One region of the Peribacillus sp. YIM B13482 genome, then DNA from elsewhere that is predicted to be linked to it. Evidence: riboswitches for the same ligand, from Rfam matches in the RefSeq annotation. Region 1 holds a riboswitch; each other region holds the start of a gene.
The links. A riboswitch is a leader RNA that binds a small molecule or an ion and turns the genes downstream of it on or off. The one in region 1 is predicted to bind cobalamin.
Positions count from the first base shown of each region.

Region 2: another riboswitch for cobalamin. It lies ahead of ACFX4L_RS06235 (ABC transporter substrate-binding protein); the one in region 1 lies ahead of ACFX4L_RS17315 ((2Fe-2S) ferredoxin domain-containing protein).
Region 3: another riboswitch for cobalamin. It lies ahead of ACFX4L_RS13170 (ribonucleoside-diphosphate reductase subunit alpha); the one in region 1 lies ahead of ACFX4L_RS17315 ((2Fe-2S) ferredoxin domain-containing protein).
Region 4: another riboswitch for cobalamin. It lies ahead of metE (5-methyltetrahydropteroyltriglutamate--homocysteine S-methyltransferase); the one in region 1 lies ahead of ACFX4L_RS17315 ((2Fe-2S) ferredoxin domain-containing protein).

Region 1 covers NZ_JBHZPF010000038.1:33,831-38,931, reverse strand. The annotation lists gene cbiQ (cobalt ECF transporter T component CbiQ) at 1-88, opposite strand, end outside; gene ACFX4L_RS17325 (energy-coupling factor ABC transporter substrate-binding protein) at 129-440, opposite strand; gene ACFX4L_RS17320 (energy-coupling factor ABC transporter permease) at 442-1,185, opposite strand; cobalamin riboswitch at 1,365-1,562, opposite strand; cobalamin riboswitch at 1,765-1,954, shown strand; gene ACFX4L_RS17315 ((2Fe-2S) ferredoxin domain-containing protein) at 2,106-2,474, shown strand; gene cobJ (precorrin-3B C(17)-methyltransferase) at 2,489-4,144, shown strand; gene ACFX4L_RS17305 (sirohydrochlorin chelatase) at 4,163-5,098, shown strand; gene cobK (precorrin-6A reductase) at 5,095-5,101, shown strand, end outside.
Region 2 covers NZ_JBHZPF010000007.1:88,704-93,804, reverse strand. The annotation lists gene ACFX4L_RS06250 (hypothetical protein) at 190-420, opposite strand; tRNA gene ACFX4L_RS06245 (tRNA-Arg) at 596-669, opposite strand; gene ACFX4L_RS06240 (polysaccharide deacetylase family protein) at 858-1,760, shown strand; cobalamin riboswitch at 1,847-2,021, shown strand; gene ACFX4L_RS06235 (ABC transporter substrate-binding protein) at 2,184-3,149, shown strand; gene ACFX4L_RS06230 (FecCD family ABC transporter permease) at 3,112-4,167, shown strand; gene ACFX4L_RS06225 (heme ABC transporter ATP-binding protein) at 4,174-5,101, shown strand, end outside.
Region 3 covers NZ_JBHZPF010000024.1:4,917-10,017, forward strand. The annotation lists gene ACFX4L_RS13170 (ribonucleoside-diphosphate reductase subunit alpha) at 1-1,574, opposite strand, end outside; cobalamin riboswitch at 1,714-1,895, opposite strand; gene ACFX4L_RS13175 (manganese-dependent inorganic pyrophosphatase) at 2,189-3,118, shown strand; gene ACFX4L_RS13180 (hypothetical protein) at 3,217-3,363, opposite strand; gene ACFX4L_RS13185 (SulP family inorganic anion transporter) at 3,449-4,906, opposite strand.
Region 4 covers NZ_JBHZPF010000047.1:35,557-40,657, forward strand. The annotation lists gene metE (5-methyltetrahydropteroyltriglutamate--homocysteine S-methyltransferase) at 1-1,866, opposite strand, end outside; cobalamin riboswitch at 2,012-2,203, opposite strand; gene ACFX4L_RS19350 (potassium channel family protein) at 2,463-2,879, shown strand; gene bcp (thioredoxin-dependent thiol peroxidase) at 2,942-3,412, shown strand; gene ACFX4L_RS19360 (aminopeptidase) at 3,424-4,533, shown strand; gene ACFX4L_RS19365 (D-2-hydroxyacid dehydrogenase) at 4,682-5,101, shown strand, end outside.

The DNA.
Region 1 (5,101 bases):
TCACCGTAAAAGTGATGAGCGAAACGGCCATATCCCTTACAGTTAAGGAAAAAAGCAAAAGGGAGAGTGCAAAAATCATTTTTTCCAACGGATGTTCATCCTTTAGCCCATTGAAATAGGCATATTTATCAATGAGTAACATGCTTGGATTCTTCGGGCATGGCTTGTTTGGCTTGCTTATTCCTTTGTCTCATTACGCCAATGAAATATCCAATGAAACCAGCTCCGATTGCAGCTTGCAGCGCAAATAATAAGCTTTCTGTTTCTGCACCTGGTGGCTCCCAAATACTGTTGAACCATGGCTTATATTCCGGATGGATATTTGTGATGGCTTCTTCAGCTTCGCCGTCGGCACCGCCAAATTCCGTTCCTTGTTGGGTGATTAACGGTATGGTAGCAAGAATGACGACCAGGAAAAGCAGCAGTAAACTTTTTTTCATATTAACGGGCCTCCTTAGATAAAACTCGCAGCAATTTCAATTCGCCTAGATTGTATTTTTTTAAGAAATTCATCACAACGACTGTCAATAATCCCTCGCTGATTGCCAAGGGAATTTGGGTCAGGGCAAAAATCCCTGCAAACTTAGTGAATGAGGCCATGAATCCCCCTACCTCGGATGGAAAAGCAAGAGCAAGTTGAACGGAAGTTACCACATAGGTTCCTAAATCTCCAAAAGCAGCTGCCAAGAAAACGGCAAGAGAAAAAGACCACCCCAATTTAGTCGCGCCCTTGAAGACAAAGTAAGAAATGAACGGTCCGCATACTGCCATGGAAAATGCATTGGCCCCTAATGTCGTCAACCCTCCGTGAGCCAGTAATACAGCTTGAAATAACAGTACGATGGAACCCACGACACTCATGGCCAATGGTCCGAATAATATGGAACCCAAACCAACTCCTGTAGGGTGTGAAGAACTTCCCGTAACGGAAGGAATCTTCAGGGCCGATAATATGAATACAAATGCTCCCGATAGGCCGAGTATCATTTTTGTTTCTGGGTTTTCCTTTACTTTGGACCTAATCGACCGGTAACCCAAGATTAAAAATGGAAGGATAATGGCCCACCAGAATATGGCCCATTCAATCGGTAAAAATCCCTCCATAATATGCATGGCCATAGCACGTTTTGGTACAAGAAGCAATAAAATGACAAAATAAAGAATTTTCCAATTGTCTTTTTTCATTCTTTCTCCTTTCAACACTTTTAATTTTTTCTGATCAAGGCTTTTAGAAGAAAAGCGGCGCCCAACATAAAAAGCACTTCTCTAAAAAAGAAAGAAGTGCGTAATGAACAGGAATTCCTCAGCATAAACCAACCACGGGCTATTCTGCCTGATCCGCACACCCATCCTCGTAGGCTGAAACAGTTTCACGCTTCATGGCAGGTCTCCTGGCTTTGGTTCATCATCCCATTACATCCTTCCCATCTCATTTGACAGTGGATTAACCTTAAGGCAATAGGACTTCCCTTTACAGTGGCGGGACCGCTCCGGATTTTCACCGGCTTCCCTTTTAAGCTGAATTTCCGAGAAAATTCAACACCATAAAACTTATGTAATTATTTTGAAAAATCTCGTATAGTTTATCATAAAGAAATAATTCCAGCTACACTCTCTTTTTTTTTAAAAGACTAATAACGCAGAGAAGCGAGGCATGGAGCTGGATTTACCCTATTAAACTTTTCTAAACAGTCGGAATAAACTTTGAATTTTGCTAAAGTTGTTATATGATAGATAAAGTTAGCTAGAAATGTATAATAAAACCAAATATTTCATTTTAAAAGTGCTCTTGTGTGAATTATCAAGGGATAATAGGGAAAACGGTGAAAATCCGATGCAGCCCCCGCTACTGTAAACGCTGATGAAATTGTCGATGACCACTGGCTTAATGCCGGGAAGGGACAAAGTAAAATGAAGCGTAAGCCAGGAAACCTGCTTTTGAAATTGTATGATACTTTTCGGAGGGAAAGGTAGAAGGACTATGACGATTTTGGGAGATTCAGCATATTTGCCGAAGGCTCCTCATTCATATAGTTTTTTTAAAACCTTAACTCTTATGTTAAGGTTTTTTATTTTGCCTTTTCCCTGAACTCAGGAGGAAGAAGATGACTACTTGGAACTTGCAGGGTACTAATACGCATCTGTTGATTTGCAATGGAAGCAGTTGCATGAAAAAAGGCGGGGAAGAAGTAACCCAAGCGATTCGCGATGAAATTACTTCAAAGGGACTGGATATGAAAGTTCATACAACCAGGACACGCTGTAACGGAAGATGTAAGGACGCCTGCGTTGTAATTGAGTATCCCCAAGGGAGATGGTATCGGGTGGATACCCCAGATTACGGTCGGAAGATTGTAAGTAATATCGATGATGGGGAGTTTGTGCCACAGATGATCTACCAATTCAGTGATGGGGAAATGACCCCTAATCCAGATTTTCCTGCTCATACGGGTATTTCAAAGAACAAATCGTAAAAGGAGATGTCTTAATGAGTACTAACGGTAAATTATTCGTCGTGGGCTTTGGGCCAGGGAATTTTGAACACATTACCAAACGTGCTGTCGAAGCCCTTCAAGAAAGTGACTACATCATTGGTTATAAAACTTATGTTGAACTCATTCAGGGACTGCTTACAGATCAAACGATTATTAGTACGGGAATGACTGAAGAAGTATCACGTGCTCAGGAAGCAGTGAAACAAGCGGAGCTGGGAAAGAAAGTGGCTGTAATTTCCAGTGGTGATGCCGGAGTTTACGGGATGGCAGGGCTGGTTTATGAAGTATTGATTGAAAAAGGGTGGAAAGAAGATACTGGAGTGGGCATTGAAGTCATCCCTGGTATTTCTGCAATCAACTCTTGTGCGTCTTTACTTGGGGCACCTGTCATGCACGATTCGTGTACCATCAGCCTCAGTGATCATTTAACGCCTTGGGAACTTATCGCTAAAAGGGTGGAAGCTGCTGCAATGGCTGACTTTGTCATTGCACTTTATAACCCGCGTAGCGGAAGGCGGACTAGGCAAATTGTAGAAACACAAAAAATTCTCCTTCGCTACCGTTCACCGGATACACCTGTCGGGTTGGTGAAAAGTGCTTATCGCGATCGGCAGGATATTGTCATAACCAATTTGAAAGATATGTTGAATCACGATATTGGAATGTTGACCACCGTCATTATTGGTAATTCATCTACCTTTTTATATGATGACAAAATCATCACACCAAGAGGTTATCAGAGGAAATATACATTGAATTCGGAAAAGCAAACATTGAAGCCGCATCAGCGTCTGCAAAAAGAAGCAGAACCGTGGGCATTAGATCAAGAAGCCGATTCCATGCAAGAAGCCTACGCTGAGCCTGATGGAGGGGTTGGATTACTTACAAAAGCACCAGAAAAGAAGGCGACATCTTTTGAAATGGCGATGGAAGCCCTGTCTATAGTTAAGGGCCAAACCGTTCAGCAACCCATTAAGCCGTTTGTTCAGCAAAAAATGGAGTCGGTATTCGAACTTGCGGTCAGTCCAGGTGTGGCGAATAAACAATTCACTCCCAAACAAATGATGACACTTGCGGAAGTTGTCGGGGAAAAGGGATCGATGGAATACACGCCAAACCATAAGATCGTATTAAAGATTCCGACAACGGATCCGGAAGTCATTACGGGGAAATTGCAATCAGCAAACTTTCTGTTATCGCCGATTGGAGATGTACTGACATTAAAAGCCTGTGATTTCTGTGATGGGGAAAAAGCGGAATCCATTCCTTTTGCGGATGAAATACACCGGGTGCTCGGCGGAATGAAAATGCCTAAGGAACTGAACATCGGTTTTAATGGGTGTGGAATGGCTTGTTATAGTGCTGTGATGGATGATATCGGGATTGTCTTCCGAAAAGGGAAGTTCGACTTATTTCTTGGAGCTAAACCGGTTGGAAGAACAGCCCATCCAGGTCAGCTGGTTGCAGAAGGCATTGAACCGGAACAGCTTGTTGAACTGATTACGGACATTGTCGGGGAGTATACGCAAAATGCCCATCCAAATGAGCGGCTTTTTAAATACTTCAAACGTGCAAAAAAGATACAGAGTTTTTCTTATCAGGACATTGCTCCCAAAATAAACATAGAGCCTGCGCCTTGTGAAGACTAATCAAGAGGGGGAAAGTAAATGAAAGCAGTTTTGTTCGTAGGACATGGAAGCCGCTTGGCTTCAGGAAACGAAGAAGTCCTTCATTTTATTAAAAATATGATTCCGGCAATGGATGACGGCTTTTTGGTAGAAACGTGCTTCTTGGAGTTTGCGGCACCGAATATATCTAAAGGCATTGATAATTGTGTAAAACGAGGGGCTACGGAAGTTATCGTCATACCAATCATTTTGTTGCATGCAGGACATTCGAAATTACATATCCCGGCTGAAATAGAGGATGGGAAAACCAAGTATCCAGAAGTGAAATTCACATATGGTCAAACGATCGGGGTCCACCATGATGTATTGACGATCCTGACAGATCGTCTTGAGGAAGTTGGTTTCGATACATCCTCAAAACAGCCTGAGACAGCAATTTTGCTAATCGGCCGAGGTGGCAGTGACGCTGATGCAAATAGTGATATATATAAAATTTCACGATTATTATGGGAAAAATTAAACGTGAAATGGGTCGAAAGTGCCTTCATGGGTGTAACGGAACCGCACGTGGATGAAGGCATTGATCGATGCATCCGCTTAGGGGCAAAAAAAATAGTGATGCTGCCATATTTCCTTTTCACGGGTGTGCTAATGGAAAGAATGGAAGATATGCTGAAAGGCTATCAAGAGCAATATCGTGATCGAGAATTTATTTTGGCGAAGTATTTTGGGTATCATCCAACCTTACAGAACATTTTGCAAGAACGTGTAATTGAAGCTAGCGAAGGCAGATCAAGTGGGGTCCGAGATTTGGAAAACTATCGTAAACATGTCGAAGAACATGGACATGCCCACCATCATCATCACGACTACGACCACGACCATGATCACGACCACGACCATGATCACGACCACGACCACGACCATGATCACGACCACGACCACGATGAGCAAGTAGTGGGGACATCAAAATGATTT
Region 2 (5,101 bases), on a different contig from region 1:
AAGGAAGAGGGACTTTTGTAGTCCCTCTTCCTTTTTTTGTGCCTTTGTTTCTTCAGCCAATTACAATAAGGGTCATTAATCCCCTCCAACTTGATCGAGTAGATATTAATGAGATTCTTCTAACTGGTTCTATGTTTCATGCTTGGCTCCATCGTGCAGGTTACATGGACCCAAAAGCGACTAGTTTTTTCATTTCATAAAAGACGGATGATAAACAGATAAGTATTCCGTTAGGTACCTAATGTGCCGTACATATTCGCCCAATGTTCGCTGTCGGACACCTTCAGCAACTTTTGCACGGAGAAAAATATCTAAGGCTTCTTGCAGTGTGTATTCAATTGTGAAACTTTCCGTAGTCTTACTGGTCAATTTCCGTTCCTTTAACGCTGTTCCACGCTGTTTAATAACGTGTTTTTTCATAAAAAAAGCACCTCCAGACATAGAAAGATAATAGTGAAATGGAATATCACTGTTTCCTACGTACAGAAGTGCTTTTATCCTACATACAATTTACGGCTTTTACGGTCATGCCAACAGAAAAAAACCCTGCTACAACACGGAGAAACCGCATTATAACAGGGCTTATAAACTTTAGCGTCCCAGATAGGAATCGAACCTACGACCTACAGCTTAGGAGGCTGTCGCTCTATCCTGCTGAGCTACTGGGACATATAAAAAAGTCGACGACTTATTTATTATATTTCTTATAGGCAAACTTTTCAAGTTAATAGCAATAATAATTATGAAAAAAAACATCTAGACGCTTAGGGGGCACTCAGCTCTCCTGTTTCCTTACTCTTCATTAAATGGAATACTTTATTATTTCCTGGTTTTCTGGTACTATAATGCTAGAAAAAATTAGGAGAATGATAGTGGGGAATTATAGAGTTTTATGGATGGTGACGCTGCTGGGGATTTTAATTTTACCGGCATGCTCACAAGGGATTTTAGAGGGTATAGGCACAAAGACGGCTGCGCCGATCACGGAAGATAACATTGAAGTGGCTGCAGCAGCGGAGAATGACACTGGGCAGGATTCGGAGGACGAATTATATACTGAACGAATCGATACGAGAGACTGGATAACGGCCGAGTCCGCGGTACAGCTTCCAATATTGATGTATCATAGCATTTCTGAAGGCAATGGCCTTCGGGTACCAAAAGAGGAATTCCGATTACAAATGACTTGGCTTCGGGAAAATGGTTACTATACATTATCCCCTGAAGAAGCATTTCTCGTTTTAACCGAAAATCGGATGCCGAGTGAAAAGTGTGTCTGGCTTACTTTTGATGATGGCTATACAGATAACTACACGGACGCTTTCCATATACTAAAAGAATATGATATGAAAGCGACTGTCTTCATGATCGGGAAGTCCATCGATAAAGGTCATCACCTGACTGAAAATCAAATGATGGAGATGAGCGGGAATGGGATTTCGATCGAAAGCCATACTATCAACCATTTGGAGCTGAACCGAATGACGGCAGAGCAGCAAGAAGCGGAAATGGTCCAGTCAAAGGATCTGTTCGATCGTATCCTGCAACAGGACACGACAGTGCTTTCCTATCCAGTTGGTCGTTATAATGAAGAGAGTCTCAGGCTTTCAGAAGAAGCTGGATACAAGATGGCAGTCACTACTGAACCTGGAGGAGCTTCAAGGGACCAAGGGATGTATGCCTTGCATCGAGTTCGGATTTCACCTGGATTATCAGTCGATGGGTTCGCGTCGCTGATAGAAAATGCTTCAAATCATTGAAAATGGACGGTGCATTTCAAACTTGTTCAGAAAAATCATATAATAATCGATTCTTACATGGTGTATAATGAAGGCAGTGAAAATTATATACATATGAACGATTTGGTGTCTTAATGACTTAAAAGGGAAGTTGGTGAAATGCCAGCGCGGTCCCGCCACTGTATTTGGGAGCTGACGGCTGTGTACCACTGTATGGGATATGGGAAGGTGCCGTTGACGATGACCATGAGCCAGGAGACCTGCCAAGATTCGTACACCTGTAACCTACGCGGATGGGAAGGTGTGTGGCAGACCCTAAGAGTCCGTAATGATATTGTTGCCATACAAGCATCTTCCGTTTAACGGGAGGTGCTTTTTGTTTTGGGTGCATCTTCCGAGATTATTAGGTGAAGAAATTAAATGAAAAGATTGTGGGGAATGAAAATGAAGAAGATTTTTGGTTTGATATTGTTGATGTTGCTTACTGCAGGCATGATGGTTGGCTGCAGTGGCGCTACTGATGAAGGAAAAGAAAAGCAGCAAACGAATCATGCTCAACACGACGCTTTCCCGATTACGATTAAAGATGCAACGGGCGAAAAAGTAACGATAGAACAAAAACCGAAGAAAATCGTTACGTTGATACCAAGTAATACAGAAGTGGTATTTGCACTTGGTTTAGGTAAAAAGGTCGTTGGTGTATCCGACAATGATAATTACCCGGAAGAAACGAAAAAAATTAAAAAAGTTGGCGGAATGGAAATGAACACGGAGCTGATTGTCTCCATGAAGCCCGACCTTGTTCTTGCCCATGCATCAAGTGCCCATAATTCGAATGAGGGTTTAAAGCAGCTTAAGGATGCTGGAATAGATGTCCTTGTAGTCAATGATGCACAAAGCTTTGACCAAGTCTATGAATCTATTGAAATGATTGGAAAGGCAACGGGAGAAAATGATAAGGCAAGCGAAATCGTTACGGATATGAAAACAAAGCTCAAGGATATTCAGGAAAAAGCCAAATCCGTTAAAGAAGCGGATAGGAAGACCGTTTTAATTGAGGTTTCGCCATCACCGGATATATATACACCTGGAAAAAATACCTTCATGGATGAAATGCTTCATATTATTTCAGCGGATAATGCTGCTGCTGAATTGGACGGCTGGGCAAAAATTGATGAAGAGTCAATGATTGCTGCAAATCCGGATGTCATCATTACAACGTATGGTAATTATACAAAAGATCCAGTAAGTGAAGTGACAGGCCGAAAAGGATGGCAAGACGTAAATGCCGTTAAGAATGGCCAAGTCTTTGATGTCCCTTCTGACTTGGTGACCCGTTCCGGTCCACGCTTAATAGAGGGAGTAGAGGAACTTGCCAAATCAGTCTATCCGAACCTATTTGACAACTAAATGGACGTTTGCTTATTTAATTGCGTTGTTATTTTTGTTATTTGCAATGACGATAGGCATTTCCTTTGGTTCGGTGCCAGTTCCGATTTCCGTACTTATACAAATAATCGGCAAGGAGATTTTTCACTTGCCGATTTCTGCTGATCCGGATGTGATGCTTACGAATATCGTGATGAACATCCGCTTGCCGCGTGTGTTGCTTGCGGGTTTGGTTGGGGCATCACTTGCGATTGCGGGTGCAGCTTTTCAGGGACTGCTCCGGAACCCGCTCGCTGATCCTTACACATTAGGTATTTCTTCAGGAGCATCGGTCGGCGCCGTATTGACAATATTCTTGAATATATCACTGCCATTCATCGGTTTATATACTCTTCCGGCATTGAGCATCTTATGTTCAGTACTCACGATGTTCTGCGTACTGACTTTTGCAAAAAAAATGGATCGATCGATGAAAGTGGAAACGATCATTTTAACGGGAATCATTTTCAGCTCGTTTTTAAGTGCCTTCATTTCATTGATGATTGCGCTGACGGGTGATGAATTAAGACAAATCATCGGCTGGCTGATGGGAAGCGTCTCAATGCGCGGATGGAATTATATCGTAATCATTTTGCCGTTTTTTATTATTGGTTCGTTGACCTTGATCATGAATGCAAGCGAATTGAATGCGATGACTTTCGGGGAAGACCGGGCAAAACACTTAGGTGTGAACGTGAAGCGGCGGAAAATGTGGATCTTGATAGCCGGTTCGACATTGACAGGGGCAGCCGTTGCCGTTTCAGGGGCGATTGGCTTTGTAGGATTGGTCATTCCTCATTTTGTCCGGAAGATTTGGGGACCTGACCATAAACATTTGCTTCCGTTGTCATTGCTGGTAGGAAGCGGATTCTTAATATTGGCGGATTTTGTAGCACGAACGATCATTGCCCCATCGGAACTGCCGATCGGGGTGATCACCTCACTTATCGGGGCACCGGCATTTGCGCTGATTTTATTAAAGAGACGGAGAGAAGGGTAAAAACGGATGCTTGAAGTAAAAGGGTTAACAGGTGGATATGACAACAAAACTGTTTTGGACTCTGTCTCTTTTGATGTACATAAAGGGGAATTATTCGGGATCCTTGGTCCTAATGGCAGCGGAAAAACGACGCTTTTAAGCATGCTTAGCGGGGTGCTTAATTATAAGGACGGAAGCGTACGGTTAAGAGGCAGGGATTTGAAGGAATATTCATCAAAACAACTTGCACAGGTCATTGCCGTGCTCCCTCAACATTCCTCATTAGCTTTCTCCTATACAGTAAAAGAGACGGTCTCACTTGGGAGGTATGCCCATCAAACGGGCTGGTTCCATAGTTGGTCCGCAGAAGATGAAATGATCGTCCAACGGGTTATGGAACAAACGGGAGTAGCGGATTTTCAGGATCTTCATTTTGAACGATTGTCAGGTGGGGAGAGACAACGGGTCTTGCTGGCACAGGCCCTTGCCCAGGAACCGGAAGTCCTTTTTTTGGATGAGCCTACAAACCATTTGGATCTTTCCTATCAAAAGGACCTTCTTGATCTAATGAGAAGAATGGCAAAAGAACAGGAGTTAACCGTTATTTCAATTTTTCATGACTTGAATTTGGCTGGATTATATTGTGATCGGCTTATGTTGCTTGAAAAAGGGCAAATTCAGGTTGTTGATGTGCCGAATGAAGTGCTCCAGAAGGAACGGATTCAAGGTGTATATCATACGACGATTGAAAAACATCCACATCCCGCACTTCCGAAACCTCAAATGTTCATCGTTCCGGAGAAGCATGGCAATGACACTCTCCCATTGGAAATTGATGAATCTTATCTGACAGTGGGACCTGAGATGATTCAATTGAATTCTCCGATCCCGCTTAGAACGATGTCTTCTGGAGTGACCGGTTCGGGTACGGGCTGGCATAAATATTTCGTGAATA
Region 3 (5,101 bases), on a different contig from region 1:
ATGACGTTATCCAGCATCCGGACCTGAATGGGAATTAACCTCTCCAAAACATCGCTGCTCACCGCACGGGGCAAGTTAATGGATGATAGGTTGCAGACAACGAAATCGCCGCTTTTACGGACCACAACGACATCTCCATCTTCTGTTTCATATTCATCCGTAATCGTCGAAGGGCTTAAGTTTTGAGCAATCTCCGTACAAAGGTTAGAACAGTAAATCATGCCTTTATGTTTATTCGGATTCTTCCGGTTCACTTCATCGCGGTAGAACATATATGGTACGCCTTCTTCTAATTGAGAAATCATGATGCTTTTCATGATGTCCATCGCATTGATTTTTTCAAAGCTATAGTTTGGAAGTGTACCGTTTTCTGCGGCCTCGACAGCAAGTGCATAATGATTCCTGAAGCTTCCTTCGCCTTTCTTCTCGTCATAAAGATCTTCAAGTGAGAATCCAAGGGTTTGCTTGACGGTGTGTGGATCGAAAAGATACCATTCTTTTCTGTCGCGTACAGCCTCCATGAACAAATCAGGAATACATACACCTGTAAAAATATCATGGGCTTTTAATCTGTCATCCCCGTTTTGCGTCTTCAAATCAAGAAAGCTCATAATATCTTTATGCCAGGCATCCAAGTAAATCGCGATGGCACCTTTACGTTGCCCCAATTGATCGACACTGACAGCTGTCTGGTTGAATAGCCGGATCCAGGGAGTCGTGCCGGAACTGTTTCCAGAGAAACCTCGGATATCAGAACCAAGCGAACGAATCTTACCAACGTAAAGACCTACACCGCCGCCGAATTTTGATACTTTTGCAGCATCGTAGTTAGATAGATAGATGCCGTCAATGGAATCTTCAATTGCGTCGATAAAACAAGAGCTTAACTGTCCATGCGTTTTACCTGCATTGGATAGAGTAGGCGTCGCAACAGTCATATAAAGGTTGGACATAGCCCAGTAAGCTTCTTTTATTAGTTGAAGACGATGCTCCGTTTTTTCCATTCGCATGATTTCCATCGCGATGATCATGAAGCGCTCTTGAGGCAGTTCGTAGACCTTGTCTTTTTTTGGGCGGGCTAGGTAGCGATCGTTTAATAAGTAGATGCCTATGTAAGAAAATAATTTATCCTTTTCCGGGTCGATCACCGAACCCAATTCCTCAATTTCTGCTTTCGTATAAGAAGCTAGCAGTTCTGATTTATAAATGGGATAACGCTGGCCTTCTGAAAGTTGCGAGAGTTCCGTGATCAGTTCATAGAATGGGCCATAACTCATGCCTTCATAACCTCGATTTGCCTGTGCATCCCTATACATCGTATTCAATAGTTCTGCTGCAGCAACGAACGTCCAATCGGGAGCATCTATATCCACACTTTCAAGAGCGAGCTGAATCAGTTTTTTTGATGCCTGTTCATCGGTTGAGTCACTTTTGCGATCAAGCCATTTTATAAAACGCTTTTTGAACTTTTCCATATCGAGACGGCCTTCGAATTCCTTTGATAACATCTCAAGCTGGATTGAATTCGTTTCGGTGTCATTTTCGCTTATGGTAGAGTTATATGTTTGAGTCATTAATAATCCTCCTTGTAAACTTCCGCTAAAATAAAAAAACCGCCCAAATGGATTGAGCGGATCAAACGATAGAATAAAAGAACCATGAAAAAATAGCCATTATACTATCGTTTCATCATCTCAATCCCCGAAGAATAAGAAACATGAAAAAATCAAGGCAGGTCTCCTGACTCATGATCATCCTACTTTGAGTCCTTCCCGTATAGAGAGAGCTATACAGTGGTTTCTCATTTCGTCACATTTACAGTTGCGGGGACAGTTCCGGGTTTACACCGGATTCCCTTTTCAGCCATCACTGGCACCTTTGATTATAAAATATTCTATATATAGTTATTAGTATTGTTTGTGTAATCAATATCTAGTATTTCTGCTTATATTATCGTAAGCCATATACGATGATAATTCAACTAATATATTTGAGAAAAACCAACCCTTATCTATTGACAAAGTGAAGGTAGAGGGATTGAGAATGAAAGATTTTATTGGGGAATGGGTAATTCGAGCACTGAATTTACGGGATTTTGTGTTAAAATAAAGTGTATAGTAAAGGTGGGTCTCCCTTATTGCGATGAGGGGATTCGCGGAAAAATATTTATGAAAAAGGGGTTAAAATCTTGGAAAAAGTATTAGTTTTTGGACATAAAAACCCGGATACAGACACAATCTGTTCAGCAATCGCTTATGCAGATCTTAAAAAGCAACTAGGTATCAACGCTGAACCAGTTCGTCTGGGTGAAGTGAATGGTGAAACTCAATATGCGTTGGACCAATTCAAATTCGAAGCTCCCCGCCTTGTGGAAAAAGTGGCAGGGGAAGCGGATGGCGTGATCCTGGTCGACCACAACGAACGCCAGCAAAGTGCAGAAGATATTGACCAAGTCCGTGTGTTGGAAGTTATTGACCATCACCGTATCGCTAACTTTGAAACAAGCGATCCTTTATATTACCGTGCGGAGCCAGTTGGCTGTACGGCAACCATTTTAAATAAAATCTATAAAGAAAACGGCATTGAAGTCCCTAAAACGATCGCCGGACTTATGCTATCTGCCATAATTTCCGATTCTTTATTGTTCAAATCCCCGACATGCACAGAGCAAGACGTTGCAGCAGCTATGGAACTGGCTGATATTGCGGGAGTAAACGCTGAAACATATGGCTTGGAAATGTTGAAGGCGGGAGCTGACTTGAGCGACAAGACGATTGCCCAGCTAATCACTCTTGATGCAAAAGAATTCTCCATGGGAATGGCTAAAGTTGAGATAGCTCAGGTCAATGCTGTAGATCCGAACGAAGTTCTTGCTAAGCAAGCTGAAATAGAAGCAGCCATTGAATCGGTCATCGCTGTGAAGGAATTGGATTTATTCCTATTCGTCGTAACGGATATCTTGACCAATGATTCTGTGGCCTTGGCTCTTGGAAAAGCGGCTGATGCAGTGGAAAAGGCATATGACGTTTCATTAAACAATAACATTGCCGTCTTAGAGGGCGTTGTATCGCGTAAAAAACAAATCGTTCCGGTTTTAACGGACGTATTCAGTAAATAATATTGGAAAAGGGGTGCCCATTTAATACTTTGGGGCCCCTTTTCTGTACATCAAAAAAAGACTCAACCATCCATTTAAAGGTGTTTGAGTCTTTTTTTTTAATTTAAGGTTTCCTTTTCTTTTTCATAGGCGATGACAATCAGTTCTTTATTGGCTTCCTCGCCAAGTTTGCTTTCAAAGCTTTTCAGTTCATTCAATAAATCTGGTGACAGATTCGCTGCTGTATAATCCTGATCGGATGTCATGCTTTTCGCTCCTTTCAAAAGGAAATATTTCATGTTATCTATTTTGTCGGTTTGAAAAGTTTCTATTCAGCAGAATTATACTTTTTCAAGATATTTTACTTTCTGAGGTGGCGAGTTTTTCAAGCAATAACGAACTCTCCTCGTCCAGGCCTTGCACCTGGACAGGTGTACCTTGAAACTGATATTTAAGGACAACCGTATCAACAGCACCGACTGCAGAAGCATCCCATATTTTAGAATGGGAAAAATCGATGATGACCGTTTCGGCTTTTTCCTTGAAATCGAACTTAGAAACAAAGTCCTGAACCGAAGCGAAAAATATTTGTCCGCTGATACGATATATGATTTTCTTGGCATGGATGTCTTCCGTTTTCTCAACAGCCACTTTAGAAATTTTAGCCGAGAAGAAAATCATGCTCAAGAGCACTCCAGCAAATACCCCTTTAGATAAGTCATGTGTATAAAGAACAATGAGGACCGTCACGATCATCACTGCTGCATCCGTCTTTGGAGCTTTAGTGAGCCGCTTTAGGGAAGACCAGTCAAAGGTCCCGATTGAAACCATGATCATGACTGCGACAAGGGCAGCCATCGGTATTTTAACAAGGACATCATTCAATACCACGATTAATACCATAAGAAATGCGCCAGCTACAAAAGTGGAAAGCCGGCCCCTTCCTCCCGATTTAATGTTGATACCGGATTGGCCGATCATCGCACATCCTGCCATTCCGCCAAAACATCCGGCAATGATATTCGAAATCCCTTGGCCTTTGGCTTCTTTATTTTTATTACTGTCCGTGTCAGTCATCTCATCGACAATTTGAGCGGTCAATAATGATTCAAGCAACCCGACAAACGCAAGGGCTATGGAATAAGGGAAAATGATCGCCAAAGTTTCGAAGGTCAAAGGGATGTCTGGAAGCATGAACATCGGAAGGGCTTCAGTCAATTGCCCCATATCCCCAACCGTACGCACCGTAGCTCCCGTGGTAACTGCAACGATTGTCATGAATATGATGGCGACAAGTGGTGAAGGTATGACTTTCGTGATCAGCGGAAAAAGATAAATGATAGCTAATGAAATGGCTGTCATGAGATACATAATCCATGATTCGCCCACGAAATGGGTAAGCTGTGCCGTGAAAATCAAGATGGCTAGAGAATTCACAAAACCAGTCATGACCGGCTTCGGGATGAACTTCATTAATTTCCCGATTTTTAAAACCCCTAGTAAAATTTGCAGCAAACCAGTCAATATAGTTGCAGCAAGTAAATAGTTCAAGCCGTGATCTTTAACAAGATCGACCATTACGAGTGCCATTGCTCCAGTGGCAGCCGATATCATTCCCGGCCTTCCGCCGAAAAACGAGATGGCGATGGCAATGCAGAATGAGGCATATAGACCTACCATTGGGTCAACACCAGCAATGATCGAAAAGGCAATCGCCTCTGGAATCAATGCCAAGGCAACGACAATTCCGGAAAGAACATCCCCCCGAACGTTACCGAACCATTCCTGTTTGTATGCTGATGTATTCAAAGAAACACTCCTTCTTTCTTTTATATATGTGTGTTACTTTCATTGTTAACGCACTAAATTATAGCATGTGACCTTCTTTCTATCTATATGGATATTTCCAGGACTATTCATGCCTAAAGAAGGAAAAAAGTGCTTGAGCTATCATGTGGGGGGACCAGGGCTGAAGATGCCTCCATTTATCTATACGAAGGATCG
Region 4 (5,101 bases), on a different contig from region 1:
ATCGCGATCGGTTTTTTTCAATGGCAGACCTTCCCTAAGTGCAGGCTCATCAACTTGGATCATTTTGATTCCAGCCGATTCCAATGCAATGACTTCTTTTTCCAAAGCAAGTGCCAGTTGGTAGCAAACATTCTCCCTGGAAATATCATCACGGACAAATGACCAGTTCAAAATCGTGACAGGACCTGTTAGCATTCCCTTTACCGTCTTGTTCGTCAGTGATTGTGCGTATACACTTTCCCTGACTGTCATCGGTTCGATGAAATCGATGTCACCGTAGATGACTGGTGGTTTCACGCAGCGAGACCCATAGGATTGTACCCAGCCCTTTTCTAGAAAGACGAATCCGCCTAACTTATGGCCGAAGTATTCAACCATATCCGTCCGTTCGAATTCCCCGTGTACAAGAACATCCAAGCCGATTTCTTCTTGGATATCAATCCACCTGCCGATTTCTTCGTTAACGAATGTTTCATATTGCGAAGCGGTCCATTCTCCTCTTTTGAATTTCCCACGTGCTTGTTTAACTTCAAATGTCTGTGGAAAGCTGCCGATCGTAGTCGAAGGAAGAAAAGGCAATTTGAAAAATTCCTGTTGTTTTTGGTAACGTTCTTTAAATGGAAGCTGACGGCCGACGTTCCTGGTTTTAACCTTTTCGACATTGGATTGTACATTCCCATGATTCCGTGCATTTGAACTTGCTAACGTTTGAACCGTAAATTTATTAGCATCGACTTTTTCGGCGATTGCTTCAAAGCCTAGATTATTCCCTTTGACCAAGAGTATGATTTCCTCAAGTTTCTCATCAGCGAAAGCGAGAGCCTCTTTCACTTCTTTTGAAAGGGCGGTTTCATTACGAACGGTCACTGGGACATGAAGCAGGGAACAAGAGGGCTGAAGCCAGATTTGGTCTTCGGCTACCTTTTTCTTAAGAGTCTCGATCAATTGAATTTTTTTCGATAAATCAGATAGCCAAATGTTTTTTCCGTCAATCACACCTGCAGCAAGCACTTTGTCCTTCGGGAAACCGAATGCTTCAAGATTACTTAGATTCTTCCCTTTATCATGTACAAAATCAAGACCGATTCCTTGGACTTGTAATTCGATGACTTCTTGGTAATGCTCCACGGCATCAAAGTATGTTTGTAGCATGATGTTCAGGTTTGGTGCTGCTTCATTCAGTTTTTCATAGAGGTAAGTAACAGTTTGCATATCATCTTTGGAAATGGATGAAACAAGAGAAGGTTCGTCCATTTGAACCCACTTCACGCCTTCTTGCTCCAACTCTTGCAGGATTTGCGTGTATAGGGGAAGCAGGCTCAGGATGATGCCAGGGATATCTTTTTTATTGAAGCCTTTGGAAAGGGAGATGAAAGTATAAGGTCCAATCAACACGGGTTTGGTTTCAATCCCTAGCTTTTCCTTGGCCTCCCGATATGCTGCAAGTGGTTTATTTTCTGTTAAAGTCAGCTGTGACAGGCTTAATTCAGGGACAATATAGTGATAGTTCGTATTGAACCATTTCGTCATTTCGGAAGCGACTTCATCATTGTTTCCGCGGGCCATTGAATAATAAACGGAAAGGGGAACGCATCCGCCTTCATAGGCTGAATAACGTTCAGGAACAAGACCGAACATGACGGACATATCCAGCATTTGATCATATAAAGTGAAGTCGTTGGCAGGAATGATATCAATGCCTCGTTTCTTCTGTTTTTGTAAGTTGCCTAAACGGATGGCTTTTAGTTGTGCCGTAAATTCTGCTTCATCGATTTTACCGGACCAGTAAGCTTCTAATGTACGTTTCCATTCACGATCTTCCCCGATTCGCGGGTAACCCAAACTACTGCTTTTCAAAATTCCCATCCTCCTACATTCATTTGATTGAACAATAAAAAAGCATCCCTAACCGTCAAAAGAGAAAGTTAGAAATGCTTAAAATAAAGAGGCATGCAGAATGCCCCTTACAATTATAAGGTCCCTAACACCTCCCTATCTCCCGTAGGTTAAAACAGTGTTGTCGAAATAGGCAGGTCTCCTGACTTAGGGAATATCATTAGCGACGGGCCTTCCCGATCCGTTGATCAGTGGCATATTGGATGGCGCTAACATTCCCATTACAGTGGCGGGACCGTGCCGGAATTACACCGGGCTTCCCTTTTAATCCTAATGAAAATTAGGAACCTATTTCCACATATGAAATTTCACAAAACCTGCTGGGTAAACTGATTGCAGGTGGTGAATATTTATAAAATAAAAATTATTATAAATATTTAGACAACCTTAACATATCCGACTAAAAGGGTCAACATGAAAAAGATTCGGGATAAGGTCCCAAATTCCTGACAAATGCGTTTAGGATGTGTTAGTGATAAGGATAAAGTCTGTCCCTAAGAAAGAATATATTGTTTGGACAGGGAGTATGTATAGAGGGAGTGGCGTTTTGAAATGGGGCGTGGGGGATGACTTTCTACATCTTGATTGCAGGAATCATTTTTTGCATGGTGATGAGCATTCGTACCTTATTTCTTGTTGAGTCGGGAGGAAAGAAGTTTTCTCTGGAGGATATGCTGTGGCTTGGCAATTTATATGCGACGATATTAGTTGGATTTGCACTGATTTATTTATTATACGAGCTTCAGAATCATTCAGTGATTCTTGATATGGGCAATCGTTTGGACGGCAGTTTTTACGAGCAACTGAAGACTTCTTTTTATTTTAGTGCGATGACGATGTTTTCTGTAGGGTATGGGGATATAGCCCCGATAGGCGTAGGCAGGATGATTGCGACAATCCAGGCATTCATCGGCTATACGCTCCCGGCCGCGTTTGTAATTCGGACGGTGATTGATTTAGATCAGGAAAGAAGGAATAAATGAAAGTTGTATTTCTTTCGATTATTGGGTACTCTTACCATAATGAAAGAAATGGAGGGTTCAATATGACTGTTAAAATTGGAGAAAAAGCACCTGATTTTCAACTCCCAGCAAACAATGGTGAAATGGTTTCCCTATCGGATTTTACGGGGAAATACATTGTTTTATATTTTTATCCAAAAGACATGACGCCAGGATGCACGACGGAGGCCTGTGATTTCCGGGACCACAATGAGCAATTTGAGGAATTGGACGCTGTCATCATTGGTATCAGTCCAGACCCAGCGGCACGACATGAAAAATTCATCGAAAAACATGGATTGCCTTTTCTGCTGCTAGCTGACGAAAATCATGAAGCTGCTGAATCATTTGATGTGTGGCAATTGAAAAAGAACTTCGGCAAGGAGTATATGGGCATTGAACGTTCAACATTCCTGATTGATAAGGCAGGTAAGATAGTCAAAGAATGGCGTAAGGTAAAAGTAAAAGGCCACGTCGAAGAAGCTCTTGAAACTCTTCGCGACCTCAAAAAATAAGGGACAGGCAAATGAAGGATGAGCGAATAACGAAGCTTGCTGCCAGGCTGATTCATCATTCGATACAATTAAAGCCAAAAGAGAGAATCCTTATTCGGGGCCATATCAACACGAAACCATTATTGAAAGAGCTGATTGATGAAACATACAGAGTGGGTGCTTATCCATATGTAGAACTTGAAGACGATGAGATAAGCCGGCATCTATTACAAGGGAATGTGAAGGAACAACTTGACACATCATCGCAATGGGCTCTGAAGAAATATACGGATATCGATGCGGTCATCATCATCACCGGTGAAGAAAACGATGTGGAAATGACTGATGTTCTCCTCGAAAGGCACCGTCTTCAAGGGGAGGCTATGAATTCTCCAACTCTTTTTTATGTGAACAACCGACGTTGGGTCTTGCTTAATTATCCCACCAACACATCAGCGCAAAAAGCCGGCATGACTTTCGACAGGTATCAAGACTTCCTTTTGAACGTATGCACAATGGATTATGGGAAAATGGAGGCGGCATTAAAACCGTTAAAACTATTGATGGAACGGACTGACAAAGTCAGGATCGTTTCACCAGGGACAGATTTGACCTTTTCCATTAAAGGTATGCCGGCTATCATATGTGCCGGAAAAAAGAATTTACCGGACGGGGAAGTATTTACTGCACCTATAAAAGAGAGCGTCAATGGAAGGATATCCTTCAACACACCCACAACCTATGAAGGAATCACTTTTAGTGACATAGAATTAAACTTGAAAAAGGGGAAAATCAGTAAAGCCATTTCCAATCAATCTTCTAAAATGAACCGAATTCTGGATATTGATGAGGGGTCCCGTTTTATCGGGGAGTTCGCAATTGGAATCAATCCATACATATTGGAACCTATGGACGATATATTGTTTGATGAGAAAATAAGCGGGAGTCTGCACTTGGCTCTTGGACTTGCCTATGAAGAAGCTGATAATGGAAACCGTTCATCCATACATTGGGATATGGTCTTGATCCAGCGTCCCGAATATGGCGGTGGTGACATCTACTTTGACGATGTGCCGATCAGAAGGGATGGCGTTTTCATATTGCCGGAATTATATGCATTAAACCCAAATTCATTAAAATAAAGCCTTTTTTAATAAGGGTAAGGCTTTTGTCCAACTCAAAAAGGGGACACCTGAATATGCTTTATTAAGGGAATACCTCCTCAGAGAAAGTTGCGCGGGACATACAGAGCCCGTGTTTTTTTATGTTAATTATAAGGGAGAGACAAACATGTTAATACTTTCAACGATCATTCCTAATGAAGGAATCCAAACGAAGATGAAGGATGCTTTTCCTGAATTGAACTTCATTTATCAAGAAGGATGGATGGATGAGCGACTTAGTGAAGCGGAAATCTTAATTACATACGGTGAGGACTTAACTGAAAAAATCATTGGGAAAGCGGCGAACTTGAAATGGATTATGGTCATGAGTGCAGGAATGGAGTTAATGCCTTTTAAAGCCATTGAGGAACGCGGCATTTTGGTTACGAACGCAAAAGGCATTCATAAAATTCCAATGGCCGAGTATACGATAGGGATGCTTTTGCAATATGAAAAGAAATTGAAGCTGCTTATGAAGAATGAAAGGGAAGAAATGTGGGATAGAAAGATCGAAGTAGGGGAATTGAATGGCAAAACGATGCTCGTC